Regions from separate parts of the Melaminivora jejuensis genome, predicted to be linked through region 3. Evidence: predicted binding sites of a transcription regulator. Region 3 holds the regulator's gene; each other region holds the start of a gene.
What was found. Region 3 encodes HrcA, which represses chaperone genes, less so after heat shock. Its sites were predicted from a motif close to TTAGCACTCNNNNNNNNNGAGTGCTAA; they were not measured.
Positions count from the first base shown of each region.

Region 1: groES (co-chaperone GroES) is a predicted target of HrcA. The motif match lies at 2,377-2,403, and genes of this name have one in related genera.
Region 2: rpoH (RNA polymerase sigma factor RpoH) is a predicted target of HrcA. The motif match lies at 2,907-2,933, and genes of this name have one in related genera.

Region 1 covers NZ_JACWIJ010000002.1:3,676,397-3,681,028, reverse strand. Annotated here, with positions in the region: gene IDM45_RS17180 (branched-chain amino acid ABC transporter permease) at 1-241, shown strand, start outside; gene IDM45_RS17175 (branched-chain amino acid ABC transporter permease) at 258-1,334, shown strand; gene IDM45_RS17170 (alpha/beta fold hydrolase) at 1,366-2,253, shown strand; gene groES (co-chaperone GroES) at 2,496-2,786, shown strand; gene groL (chaperonin GroEL) at 2,882-4,528, shown strand.
Region 2 covers NZ_JACWIJ010000002.1:2,184,904-2,189,535, forward strand. Annotated here, with positions in the region: gene ftsY (signal recognition particle-docking protein FtsY) at 1-868, shown strand, start outside; gene IDM45_RS10385 (hypothetical protein) at 1,303-2,418, shown strand; gene cutA (divalent-cation tolerance protein CutA) at 2,456-2,827, opposite strand; gene rpoH (RNA polymerase sigma factor RpoH) at 3,000-3,935, shown strand; gene IDM45_RS10400 (Bug family tripartite tricarboxylate transporter substrate binding protein) at 4,102-4,632, shown strand, end outside.
Region 3 covers NZ_JACWIJ010000002.1:2,017,277-2,021,908, forward strand. Annotated here, with positions in the region: gene hemW (radical SAM family heme chaperone HemW) at 1-195, shown strand, start outside; gene IDM45_RS17940 (SPOR domain-containing protein) at 241-1,605, opposite strand; tRNA gene IDM45_RS09580 (tRNA-Ile) at 1,719-1,795, opposite strand; gene hrcA (heat-inducible transcriptional repressor HrcA) at 1,867-2,880, opposite strand; gene IDM45_RS09590 (NAD kinase) at 2,912-3,808, shown strand; gene recN (DNA repair protein RecN) at 3,811-4,632, shown strand, end outside.

The DNA of each region.
Region 1 (4,632 bases), 1.7 Mb from region 3:
GTACCAGCAAAGCGTGGTGCCGCAGATGGGCGCGCAGGTCAACGTGCTGATCTTCATCGTCATCATCATCGGCGGCCTGGGTTCGACCTCGGGCGCGCTGATCGGCGCGCTGCTGGTCGGGCTGATGGCCAACTACACCGGCTTTCTGCTCCCCAAGGCTGCGCTGTTTTCCAACATCGCGCTGATGGTCGCGGTGCTGCTGTGGCGCCCGCAGGGCGTGTATCCAGTGGCCAACCGCTGAAGGGCTGCACACCATGCTGATGAACCGCATCCTCTCGGGCGACCGCCCCGGCAGCCGCGTGCTGGCGGCGCTGCTGCTGGCGATCTTCTTCGGGCTGGCGCTGGCGCCCTTCCTGTTTCCAGGCGTCAAGGCGCTCAACGTGGCCGCCAAGGTGCTGGTGTTCGTGGTACTGGTGGCCAGCTTCGACCTGCTGCTGGGCTATACCGGCATCGTCAGCTTCGCCCACACCATGTTCTTCGGCATCGGCGCCTATGGCATCGCCATCGCCACCACGCGCCTGGGCGCCACCTGGGGCGCGCTGGCCGTGGGCACACTCGGAGCGCTGGCGCTGGCGCTGGCGCTGGCGCTGGCCGTGGGCCTGTTCTCGCTGCGCGTGCGCGCCATCTTCTTTGCCATGATCACCCTGGCCGTGGCGGCGGCCTTCCAGACGCTGGCCTCGCAGTTGTCGGACTTCACCGGCGGCGAGGACGGGCTGACGTTCCGGATGCCCCTGCTGCTGTCGCCCAGTTTCGAGCCCTTCGAGGATGACTTCCTGGGCGTGACCATCGACGGGCGGCTGGTTTCGTACTACCTGCTGTTCGTGGTCGCGCTGGCGCTGGTGCTGGCGCTGCTGCGCATCGTGAACTCGCCCTTTGGCCGGGTGCTGCAGGCGATCCGCGAAAACGAGTTCCGCGCCGAAGCCATCGGCTATCGCGTAGTCATCTATCGCACGCTGTCATCGGTGCTGTCCGCCCTGTTTGCCACGCTGGCCGGCTGCCTGCTGGCCATCTGGCTGCGCTACAACGGGCCGGACACCTCGCTGTCCTTCGAGATCATGATGGACGTGCTCTTGATCGTCGTCATCGGCGGCATGGGCACGATCTACGGCGCGGCCATCGGCGCGGTGCTGTTCCTGGTGGCGCAAAGCTATCTGCAGGACTTGCTGCGCCTGGGGCACGAGGCCACCGCCGCCCTGCCCTGGCTGTCCACCCTGCTCTCGCCCGACCGCTGGCTGCTGTGGCTGGGCCTGCTGTTCGTGCTGTCGGTCTATTACTTCCCCACCGGCGTGGTGGGGCGGCTGCGCGCGGCGGCCCTGCACCGGCGCAGCGCCTGACCTGTTTCGCGGCTATCCAAGGCTTTCGACCATGAGCACTTCCTGCACTCCCCGTTCGCGCTACGCCACCTGCGCCGGCTATGAGATTCACTACACGGAATGGGGCGATCCGCAGGCGCCCGTGGTCATCGCCTGGCACGGCCTGGCGCGTACCGGGCGCGACATGGATCCGCTGGCGCAGCACCTGGCCGGGCGCTGGCGCGTCATCTGCCCGGACACCCTGGGGCGCGGCCTGAGCCAGTGGTCGGCGTGGCCCGACCAGGAGTACTGCCTGGCCTTCTATGCCCGTCTGGCCGCCGAGCTGTTCGAGCGCCTGGACATCGGACAGGCGCACTGGATCGGCACCTCCATGGGCGGCGCCATCGGCACGCTGTGCGCCGCCGGCCTGGCCGAGCCGCAACTGGCCGGGCGCATCCGCAGCCTGCTGCTCAACGACAACGCGCCGCAACTGGCCGAGGCGGCACTGGCGCGCATCCGCGCCTACGCCGGCCAGCCGCCCAGCTTTGCCACCATGGCTGAGTTGGAAGCCTTTTTCCGCCAGGTCTATGCGCCCTATGGCTGGCTGAGCGACGCGCAGTGGCAGCACCTCACCGAGACCTCGGCGCGGCGCCTGCCCGACGGGCGCCTGACGCCGCACTACGACCCGGCCATGGTGCGCCAGTTCACGGCGCATGACGACGACTACCTGATCTGGCAGCACTACGACGCGCTGGCCCTACCGGTGCTGCTGCTGCGCGGCGTGGACTCCGACCTGGTGCTGCCCGGCACCGTGGCCGAAATGCGCACGCGCGGCCCGGGCGCGCGCGGCCTGCTGGAGGTGGTCGAAGTGCCGGGCTGCGGCCACGCCCCGGCGCTCAACGTGCCGCAGCACTATGCGCTGGTCGATGCTTTTCTGGCCAAAGCATCTCAAAAAGCATAGCTGGCAGCGCTTGTCCAGTAAGGGCAAAAGCCCGATTTGATTCAAAAAATTGGGCGGTATCTGCCCGTCCAGCCCCTCTCCTGGGCGCAGCGCCTCTTGAAAGCGCGCCAAATGCCCCTATCATTAGCACTCGAAGCAGATGAGTGCTAACAAGCCCCGCCTGCTGCAACCCCAGACCCCAGCGCCCGCCAACCAGCGGGCGCCTTGTTTGACCCCAACCTTTTTGCACACAGGAGAGAGCCATGAATCTTCGCCCCCTGCACGATCGCGTGATCGTCAAGCGTATCGAGAGCGAAACCACCACCGCTTCGGGCATCGTGATCCCGGACAACGCTGCCGAGAAGCCCGATCAGGGTGAAGTCATCGCCGTCGGCCCCGGCAAGTTCGACGAGGACGGCGACCGCATGGACATGAGCGTCAAGGTCGGCGACCGCGTGCTGTTTGGCAAGTACAGCGGCCAGACCGTCAAGATCAACGGCGACGAGCTGCTGGTCATGAAGGAAGACGACCTGTTCGCCGTGGTCGAGAAGTAATTCTCCCCAGCGCACACCGCATCAATTTTCATAGCTGCTCACGCTTGCCCAGCAAGGGTTTGCAGCCGATTTGAACCAAATTCAGGAATAGAAAAATGGCAGCAAAAGACGTAGTGTTCGGCGGCGAAGCCCGCGCCCGCATGGTCGAGGGTGTGAACATCCTGGCCAACGCCGTGAAAGTGACCCTTGGCCCCAAGGGCCGCAACGTGGTGCTGGAGCGCTCCTTCGGCGCCCCCACGGTGACCAAGGACGGCGTGTCCGTGGCCAAGGAAATCGAGCTCAAGGACAAGCTGCAGAACATGGGCGCGCAGCTCGTGAAGGAAGTGGCTTCCAAGACCAACGACATCGCCGGTGACGGCACGACCACCGCCACCGTGCTGGCCCAGGCCATCGTGCGCGAAGGCACCAAGTACGTGGCCGCCGGCCTGAACCCGATGGACTTGAAGCGCGGCATCGACAAGGCGGTCGTCGCCCTGGTCGAGCAGCTCAAGAAGCAGTCCAAGGCCACCACGACTTCCAAGGAAATCGCCCAGGTCGGCTCGATCTCGGCCAACGCCGACGAGTCGGTGGGCAAGATCATTGCCGACGCCATGGACAAGGTCGGCAAGGAAGGCGTGATCACCGTCGAGGACGGCAAGAGCCTGGACAACGAGCTGGACGTGGTCGAGGGTATGCAGTTCGACCGTGGCTACCTGTCGCCCTACTTCATCAACAACCCCGAGAAGCAGTCCGCCAATCTGGACAACCCCTTCGTGCTGCTGTTCGACAAGAAGATCAGCAACATCCGTGACCTGCTGCCCACGCTGGAGCAAGTCGCCAAGGCCGGCCGTCCGCTGCTGATCATTGCCGAGGAAGTCGAGGGCGAAGCCCTGGCGACCCTGGTGGTCAACACCATCCGCGGCATCCTGAAGGTCGTCGCCGTCAAGGCGCCGGGCTTCGGCGACCGCCGCAAGGCCATGCTGGAAGACATCGCCATCCTCACCGGCGGCAAGGTCATCGCCGAGGAAGTGGGCCTGTCGCTGGAGAAGGTGACGCTGGCCGACCTGGGCCAGGCCAAGACCATCGAAGTGGGCAAGGAAAACACCATCATCATCGACGGTGCCGGCAACGCCGACGACATCCAGGCGCGCGTCAAGCAGATCCGCGTGCAGATCGAGGAAGCCACCAGCGACTACGACCGCGAAAAGCTCCAAGAGCGCGTGGCCAAGCTGGCTGGCGGCGTGGCCGTGATCAAGGTGGGTGCTGCTACCGAGGTCGAGATGAAGGAAAAGAAGGCCCGCGTGGAAGACGCCCTGCACGCCACCCGCGCTGCTGTGGAAGAAGGCATCGTGGCCGGCGGCGGCGTGGCGCTGCTGCGCGCACGCCAGGCCATCGGTGATCTGAAGGGCGACAACGCCGAGCAGGACGCCGGCATCAAGCTGGTGCTCAAAGCCATCGAATCGCCCCTGCGCGAGATCGTGGCCAACGGCGGCGGCGAGCCTTCGGTGGTCGTGAACAAGGTGCTGGAAGGCGCGGGCAACTTTGGCTACAACGCCTCCAACGACACCTACGGCGACATGCTGGAGATGGGCATCCTGGATCCGACCAAGGTGACCCGCACGGCGCTGCAGAACGCCGCGTCCGTGGCTTCGCTGCTGCTGACGACCGAGGCCATGGTCGCCGAGGCACCGAAGGAAGAAGCCGCCGGCGGCGGTATGCCCGACATGGGCGGCATGGGTGGCATGGGCGGCATGGGCATGTGATGCCGGCCTGAGCGGCCCGGGTGGCCGCTCGCCCCCTGCCCTTTGCGGCAAAAAGGAAACCCCGCAGGTTGCAAGACCGGCGGGGTTTTTTTGCTCCTTCCCCT
Region 2 (4,632 bases), 170 kb from region 3:
CGGGCTGAAGAAGACCGGCACCAGCATCGCCACCGTCTTCACCGGCACGCAGATCAACGAGGCGCTGTACGAGGAACTGGAGGACGCGCTGCTGATGGCCGATGCCGGCGTGCGCGCCACCCAGCACCTGCTGGACGACCTGCGCCGGCGCGTCAAGGAGACCAAGGCCACCGAGCCCGCCGCCGTCAAGGCACTGCTGGCCGACGCGCTGGCCGATCTGCTGCGCCCGCTGGAAAAGCCCCTGGTCATCGGCGAGCACACGCCCACCGTGATCATGGTGGCCGGCGTCAACGGCGCGGGCAAGACGACTTCCATCGGCAAGCTCACGCGCCATCTGGCCGAGCACGGCCAGAGCGTGCTGCTGGCTGCCGCCGACACCTTCCGCGCCGCCGCGCGCGAGCAGCTGGGCGTCTGGGCCACGCGCAGTGCGGTGGAGATCATCAGCCAGGAAGGGGGCGACCCGGCTGCCGTGAGCTTCGACGCCGTGGCTGCCGGGCGCGCACGCGGGCGCGACGTGGTGCTGGTGGACACCGCCGGGCGCCTGCCCACGCAGCCGCATCTGATGCAGGAGCTGGCCAAGATCCGCCGCGTCATCACCAAGGCCGACGCCAGCGCGCCGCACGAGGTGCTGCTGGTCATCGACGGCAACACCGGCCAGAACGCGCTGGCGCAGGTGCGCGCCTTCGACGATGTGCTGCAGCTCACCGGCCTGATCGTGACCAAGCTCGACGGCACGGCCAAGGGCGGCGTGCTGGCGGCCATCGCCCAGGAGCGGCCCGTGCCGGTGTATTTCATCGGCGTGGGCGAGCGCCTGGAAGACCTGGAGACCTTCAACGCACGCGAGTTCGCCCAGGCGCTGCTGGCCTGAGGGCGCGCCCGGGGATGGAGGCGCGTAGCGCGTGGTGCGTGGTGCATTTGGCGTTGACCGCACGACCGCCCCCGGCGCAGGGCGGCGCGCGGGCCATCGGGACAGCGCCCTTTCAGCTACGCTTTCAATAGCTGCCAACGCTTGCCAATCAAGGGTTTGATGGCTTTTTCATCATTATTCCCGGAAGTTGCCGCTCAAGTATTGGCGGCAGCTGGCCGATAGGCACTTAGAGCGTGTTTACGATCTCCGCGCGCAGGGGCGCGGGTGCGGATCGGGATGGGCTGCCAGGCGCAAACCGCAGCGATAGCCCGTGCTATCGCGAGGATTTGCAACGCCGCAGACCGCCCGCGCACCCGCGCGGGGATCGTAAACACGCTCTTACGCCTCGTGCGCTTTTTCGTGCGCGCCCGCGTGCAACCCCGGGAGATCACACCATGAAGATTGCCGCATCGACCCTGGAGTGGCAGGCCGAGCACAGCGCCAGCCGCACGGAAAGCCACAGTGCCAGTCTGCGTTCCTGGAGCGGCCAGCGCCCTGCCGACGCTGCGGCCCTGGGCGCTGCCCTGCCCGCCGGCGGGCAGGCCTCCAACGCCGCCGGCCAGGCCGGGGCCGCGCTGGTGCGCTCATCCCTGCAGATCAGCCAGGAAGCCCGTCGCCTGCTGCGAGAAGAAGGCCTGCAGGCCGGCAGCGCCGTCGATCGGGCGCAGCAGCCGCTGTGGCGCTCGGAGCTCAGCCCGCTGCAGAGCATGATCAGCCAGCTCATCGAGCACATGACCGGCGTGGGCGCCAACTTGATCCGCGTCGAGGCTGGCGCCGCCCAGGCGCAGCCCTTGCCCACGGACAGCGAGGGCCGCGCGCTGGCCAGTGCTGCCCAGGCCGCCAACTGGGGCCTGGAGTACGACGAGCACCACGTCCTGGAAGAAAGCGAGAGCACCCGCTGGGCCGCCCAGGGCACGATACACACCACCGACGGGCGTGAGGTCAGTTTCAGCATCGAGCTGCAGATGCAGCGCCACTTTCGCCAGGAAAGCAACACCTCGCTGCGCCTGGGCAACGCCCGTCCGATCGACCCGCTGGTCATCAACTTCGACGGCACGGCAGCCGAGCTGCAGGACGTGCGCTTTGCCTTCGACCTGGACAGCGACGGACACGCCGAGCAGGTGCCGCTGCTGGCCGGCAACCGGGGTTTTCTGGCGTTGGATCGCAACGGCAACCAGCGCATCGACAACGGCAGCGAGCTGTTCGGCCCGGGCACCGGCAACGGCTTTGCCGAACTGGCGGCCTACGACGACGACGGCAATGGCTGGATCGACGAAAACGACCAGGTCTTCGAGCAGCTGCGCGTGTGGACGCCGTCCGCCGATGGCCCGGGCACGCTGCGCAGCCTGCGCGAGGTCGGCGTCGGCGCCATCTCGCTGGCTGCCGCCGGCACGGAGTTCGCGCTGCGCACAGCGGACAACCGCAGCCTGGGCCAGGTGCGCGCCACCAGCGCCTATCTGTACGAGGATGGCCGGGTCGGCCACGTGCAGCAGCTCGACCTGAGCGTCTGAAGGGCGCCCCGAAGGGGGATTTCTGAGCGGCCCGGGGTCACGGCTGCGCCACCTGCTCCTGCGCCCACGCGCCGTAGGCGGCACTGGCGTGCAGCGGCTGGGCCGTCAGTTGCGGCACCTGGTAGGGGTGCTCGTGCTGCAGCAGGCCGCACAGGGCCGGCAAGGCGGCAGCGGTGGTCTTGCAGTCCAGCCGCCACTCGGCCTCGTGCTGCAGCGCCCCATCCCAACGGTAGTGCGATTCGATCTGCTGGATCTGCACGCAGGCCGCCAGCGCCTGCTGCAGCACCAGTCCCGCCAGGCGGCGGGCATCGTCACGGTTGGCCACGGTAGTGGTCAAAAGCCACAGCGCAACTGGCAGATGGCCGACAGCGGCAGTGGGCGGTGCGGAGACAGGATTGGCAGCAGACATCGCAGAAGATGGGTTGAGAAAAACCAGATTGACACGCGAAGCCGGCATTTTCACGCTTTGCGACACGGGAACTTCGGCTTTAGCACTCGATCCAAGAGAGTGCTAACATCCTCCGATTGAGCCATTCCTGCTGGCCTTCGGACGACACATACAACGATCAAGGACGCCGCTCATGACCACTTCCGCACTCTCCGGCTCTGCCGCGCTCACGCCCGCTAGCCCGTGGGCCGTCGTGCCGCCGCTGGGCAATCTGGACGCCTACATCACTGCCGTCAACCGCCTGCCCCTGCTGACGCTGGAGGAGGAGCAGCGCTATGCCCGCGAGCTGCGCGATGACGGCAACGTCGATGCCGCTGGCCGCCTGGTGCTGTCGCACCTGCGCCTGGTGGTGTCCATCTCGCGCCAGTACCTGGGCTATGGCCTGCCGCACGGCGACCTGATCCAGGAGGGCAACGTCGGCCTGATGAAAGCCGTCAAGCGCTTCGACCCGGATCAGGGCGTGCGCCTGGTCAGCTATGCCATGCACTGGATCAAGGCCGAGATCCACGAATACATCCTGAAGAACTGGCGCATGGTCAAGGTGGCCACCACCAAGGCGCAGCGCAAGCTGTTCTTCAATCTGCGCTCCATGAAGCAGGGTTTCAAGGCCGATGCGCTGGATGCCGACACGCACCGCGACACCCTGTCCGAGCGCGAGATCGACCAGGTGGCCGAGCAGCTCAACGTCAAGCGCGAGGACGTGATCGAGATGGAAACTCGCCTGTCGGGCGGCGACATCCTGCTCGATCCAGCACCCAGTGATGACGGCGAGCAGGCCTTCGGGCCGATCGCCTACCTGTCCGATACCGGCCACGAGCCCACTGCCATGCTCGAATCGCGCCAGCGCGACATGCTGGCCACCGACGGCATCGCCACCGCGCTGGACAGCCTGGATGCGCGCAGCCGGCGCATCGTCGAGCAGCGCTGGCTGCAGGTCAACGACGACGGCTCGGGCGGCATGACGCTGCACCAGCTGGCCGCCGAGTACGGCGTGAGCGCCGAGCGCATCCGCCAGATCGAAGTCGCAGCGATGAAGAAGATGAGAAAGGCGCTGGTCGAATACGCCTGACGCCCGGCCTGCCTGCTGCCCGGGGCAGGCGGATAATCGAGGCGCGCATCCTTCATGGATGCGCGCTTTTTTGCGTTATGCAGATGGCGTTGTGCATCTGGCGCTCGGGCGCTGCGCTGCGCTGTGCCGTCTGCCGCTTTTTCCCTTTCCTACAGGAGATCCGCCCATGCCCCGCCCCATTGCCGCGCGCCGCGCCTTGCTTACCCTCGCCGTTGCCGCCGGGCTGGCGGGCGCCTGCGGCGTCGCCGTCGCACAGAACGCTCCGGCCACACCCGGCTGGCCGGCCAAGACGGTACGCATCATCGTCGGCTTCCCGCCCGGCTCTTCGCCCGATCTGACGGCGCGCACCTTTGCCGAGCCGCTGGCGCAGGCGCTGGGCCAGTCGGTCATCGTGGAAAACAAGGTCGGCGCCGGCGGCAACATCGGCGCCGACGCGGTGGCCAAGGCCACGGACGGCCACACCATCGGCCTGTTCATCAATGGCAACCTGACCATTGCCAAGCTGATCAATCCGCAGGTGCCCTATGACCCGGCGCGCGACCTGGCGCCGCTGTCGCTGATCGGCGTGTCGCCCCTGGTGCTCACGGCTGCCGTGGGCCAGAAGGACGTGCCGGCAGACGGTGACGCGCGGGCCTTCCTGGCCGCTGCCCGCGGCGCCGGCGACCGCTGGAGCTATGGCACGCCCGGCGTGGGCACG
Region 3 (4,632 bases):
GCGCTGCGCCTGAAGGACGGCTTTGCCCTGGCCGACTTCAGCGCCAGCACCGGCCTGGCGGTCACCGCCATCGCACGCGGGCTGGAGCAGGCCGAGGCGCGCGGCCTGATCGAGCGCGACATGGAATACGTGCGGCCCACCGAACGCGGCTTCGACTTCCTGAGCGATCTGCAGGCGCTGTTCCTGCCCGATTGACGCACGAGCTGGTCGGCTGGCAGCCCTGGTTGCGCCTGTCGCGGGTCAATCAGCCGCCACTGCCGGCACGCCCTCCAGCCCCAGCTCACGCACGCGGGCGGCAGCCTCGTTGGCCTCGCTGGCCGTCTCGAACGGCCCGACACGCACGCGCTGCAGGCGCCGCCCACTCTTTTGGCGTATTTCCTGCGTCCTGGACGGCAGACCGGCCAGCAGCAACTGGGCATGGGCACGCTGGGCGTTGTCCCGGTTGGCGAAAGTGCCGACATTGATGTAGAGGCGCCGCTTTTGCGTGGCCGCCGCCTCGGCAGCCCCGGCCCGGGCGGCCTCGGCCTGTGCCGCCGGTGCTGCCGACGGCTCTTTTGCGGCTTCCGGGGTTGGCGCGGGCCTGCTGGCCTTTGCGGCTTTCGTGTCCTTGCCGGCCCTGGTGGCCTTTGCGGCCTTGGTGTCCTTGGTGTCCTTGGTGGGCTGTGCCGGTGGCGCAGACCGCGCCGGTGCTGCCGCTGGCGGGGCAGCCGAGGCTGCAGGGCGCGCACCCGGGGGAACAGCTGCAAGCGCCGCAGGAGCGATGGCTGGCGCGGCCGCGGTCTCTGGCGGCGCGGCCTCGGGCGCTGTGGCCGGCAGCGCCGCCGACGGTTCCGTATCCGACGATCCAGCAGCCGCTCCTGCCGCAGGTGCCGTCGCCGGCTCCGTGGCCGGTTCCATGGCTGTTTCGAGCGCTCGCTCGGTTGTTGGCTCCAGGGCGGGTGCCGGCGGCTGCGGCAAGGGTGCTGCTGCCGGGGCCAGCCCAGCTGGCTCGACTGGCTCATGCACCAGGCGATCCGGCCCCTGGTCGAGCACTGCATCGCCCATGGCCAGCCACAGGGCGGCCAGCGCCGCCAGTGCCAGCAGCGCAGCGCCGGCAGCGACGGCCAGCAGCCAGTTCTTCGTGGCTGCCTGACGCTCCAGCCGGGCCACGGCATCGCTGATGGTGGGTGCGGCATCCACGACCTGGGCAATCCGGCGGCGCACCTGGCGATACACCAGCACATCGCCATACAGGCCCGGCAGCACACAGGCCAGCAGGCCACCGGCCAGCAGCACCCCAGCCAGCACCGGCGCGGGCAGGCCGGCACCCACCCGCAGCAGCACCCAGCCGGCCAGCAGCAGCACGGCCAGGCCTGCCAGATACGCTCCCAGCTCCAGCCACAGGCGCCGGAACACCATCCAGGCCGGCGGGCAGACGGCGGCGGCCCAGTTCCAGCTGGGCAACAGGCGTCCGGTCGCGTCCAGGCGCGCAAAAGCGTTCAGATAGCGGTCTGCATTGACCGGCCCCAGCGCAGCCCGGTAGAGCTGCTGGCCCACATCGGCAACGCTGGCTTCGAGCTTGCTCAACTGCGGGTCGGCAGCGGATGAGGAGAGGTTCGCACTCATGCGGCGGATTCTGGCACGCTGCCTGACAGGTGTTGCCGGGTGTTGCGCCAGCGCCGTGCTTCGCGCAGCACCAGGGCCAGCCCCGAAGAACCGGCCCAAGTGCTTGATTTGATTGGTAGGGCGTGCAGGACTTGAACCTGCGACCAAGGGATTATGAGTCCCCTGCTCTGACCAACTGAGCTAACGCCCCGGGTGGGCCGGCAAGGCCCCGAATGGGCTGCGGCGGGCCGCCATTGTAGGGGCGCCGGGCCGGGCCAGGCGTCACTTGCGGTGGCTCAGCGCGTTGGAGACCAGCTTGGAGGTGATGTCCACGATCTGGATCATGCGGTCGTAGGCCATGCGTGTGGGGCCGATCACACCCAGCGTGCCCACCACCTGGCCATCGACCTCATACGGCGCGCTGACCACCGACAGCTCCTCGAACGGCACGACCTGGCTCTCGCCGCCGATGAAGATGCGCACCCCCTCGGCACGGCTGGAGATGTCCAGCAGGCGCAGGATCTGCGTTTTCTGCTCGAACAGGTCGAAGGCGCGGCGCAGGTTGTCCATGTCGCTGGAAAAATCGCTCACCGACAGCAAGTTGCGCTCGCCCGAGAACACCACTTCCTCCTGCGACTGGCTCATCTCGGTGCCGGCGCTCAGCGCCGCCTGCATCAGCGCGCCGATCTCGCCGCGCAGGCGCTCGACCTCGCCCTTGAGGCGCTCGCGCACCTGCTCCATGGCCAGGCCCGCGTAATTCGTGTTCAGGAAGTTGGCCGCCTCGACCAGCTGCGACTGCTCGTAGTCCACCTCGGTGAAGATGACGCGGTTTTGCACGTCGCCGTCGGGCGAGACGATGATGACCAGCAGGCGGCGCTCGGACAGGCGCAGGAATTCGATGTGCCGAAAGACCGAGGCGCGGCGCGGCGCCATGACCACGCCGACGAACTGCGACAGGTTGGACAGCAGCTGCGCGGCGTTGGCGATCACCTTTTGCGGCTGCTCGGGCATGAGCTGCAGCGCCGGCAGCTCGCCCTTGAACTCGCCCTTTTGCACGGTGAGCATGGTGTCCACGAATAGCCGATAGCCCCGGGCGGTGGGGATGCGCCCGGCGGAGGTGTGCGGGCTGGCGATCAGGCCGAGCTCTTCCAGGTCGGCCATGACGTTGCGGATGGTCGCCGGCGACAGCTCCAGCCCCGAGGCGCGCGAGAGCGTGCGCGAGCCCACTGGCTGGCCCTCAGCGATGTAGCGCTCCACCAGCGCCTTGAGCAACACCTTGGCACGATCGTCCAGCATCGGGGCATTTTAGTGATGTAATTTCCGGGCAATGAAGCCCATCTTCCGCCGCGTCGCCCTCATCGGCAAATACCAGCGCCCCGCCACCGGCCCTGCCGCCAGCGGCTCGCGCGAGATCATCGACTGCATCGCCCGCTTCGTCATCGCTCAGGGCTGCGAGCTGGCGCTGGAGGAGGAAACTGCAGCCCACCTGGAGTTGACCGACTACGCCACGCTGGATGTCGATGGCATTGGCCGCCAGTGCGACCTGTGCCTGGTAGTGGGCGGCGACGGCACCATGCTGGGCGTGGGCCGGCGCCTGGCCAGCTTCGGCACGCCGCTGGTAGGCATCAACCAGGGCCGGCTGGGCTTCATCACCGACATTCCGCTGGACAGCTACCAGGCGGCGCTGCAGCCCATCCTGCACGGCGAGTACGAGGAGGACGTGCGCCCGCTGATGCACGGCTGCGTCATGCGCGGCAGCGAGTGCGTGTTCGAGGCGCTGGCGCTCAACGACGTGGTGGTCAACCGCGGTTCGACCTCGGGCATGGTCGAGCTGCGCATCGAGGTCGATGACGTGTTCGTCGCCAATCAGCGCGCCGACGGCCTGATCGTCGCCTCGCCCACCGGCTCGACGGCCTATGCGCTGTCGGCGGGCGGGCCGCTCTTGCACCCGTCGATCCCCGGCTGGGTGCTGGTGCCGATCGCGCCGCACACCCTGTCCAACCGGCCCATCGTGCTGTCGGACGCCAACAAGGTGGCCATCGAGGTGGTGGGCGGACGCGACATCAGCGCCAGTTTCGACATGCAGTCGCTGGCCTCGCTGCAGCACGGCGACCGCATCTTGGTACACCGCTCGGCGCACCGGGTGTGCTTTCTGCACCCACGCGGCTGGAGCTATTTTTCCACCCTGCGCAAGAAGCTGCGCTGGAACGAGGGAGGTTCCTGACCATGGCCCTGAGGCGCATCACGCTCTCGGATTTCGTGATCGTGCGCGCGCTGGAGCTGGAGCTGCAACCCGGCTTCACCGTGCTCACCGGCGAGACTGGCGCCGGCAAGTCCATCCTGATCGACGCGCTGCAGCTGCTCCTGGGTGCGCGCGCCGACGCCGGCGTGGTGCGCGAGGGCGCGCAGCGCACCGACATCAGCGCCGAGTTCGACCCGGACAGCGCCGGTAGCGCCCAGGTGGTGGCCGACTGGCTGGAGGAGGCTGGCATCGAGGCGCAGGACACGCTGCTGCTGCGCCGCACGGTGGATGTGCAGGGCCGCAGCCGCGCCTGGATCAACGGCACGCCGGTGACGGCCACGCAGATGCGCGCCCTGGGCGTCTATCTGCTGGACATCCACGGCCAGCACGCCTGGCAGAGCCTGACCCGCCCGGATGCCGTGCGCGCCCTGCTGGACGCCTACGCCGGCGTGCAGACCGATGGCCTGCAGCCGCTGTGGAGCAACTGGCGCGAGGCTGGCCGGGCGCTGGAGCGCGCCCGCCAGGCGCAGGACACGCTGGCGCAGGAGCGCGAGCGCCTGCAGTGGCAGATCGGCGAGGTGGACAAGCTGCAGCCCGCCGAGGGCGAATGGGAAGAGCTCAACGCCCGGCACGCCCGCCTGTCCAACGCCCAGGCGCTGATCGACAGCGCCCAGGGCGCGCTGGCGCTGCTGCAGGGCGGCGAGGAAAGCGGCGACATGGCCAGCGCCGCCCTGAGCGCGCTGGCCCAGGCGCAGGAGCTGCTGCAGGGCTACGAGGACGTGGACGAAGCGTTTCGCGCCATGGGC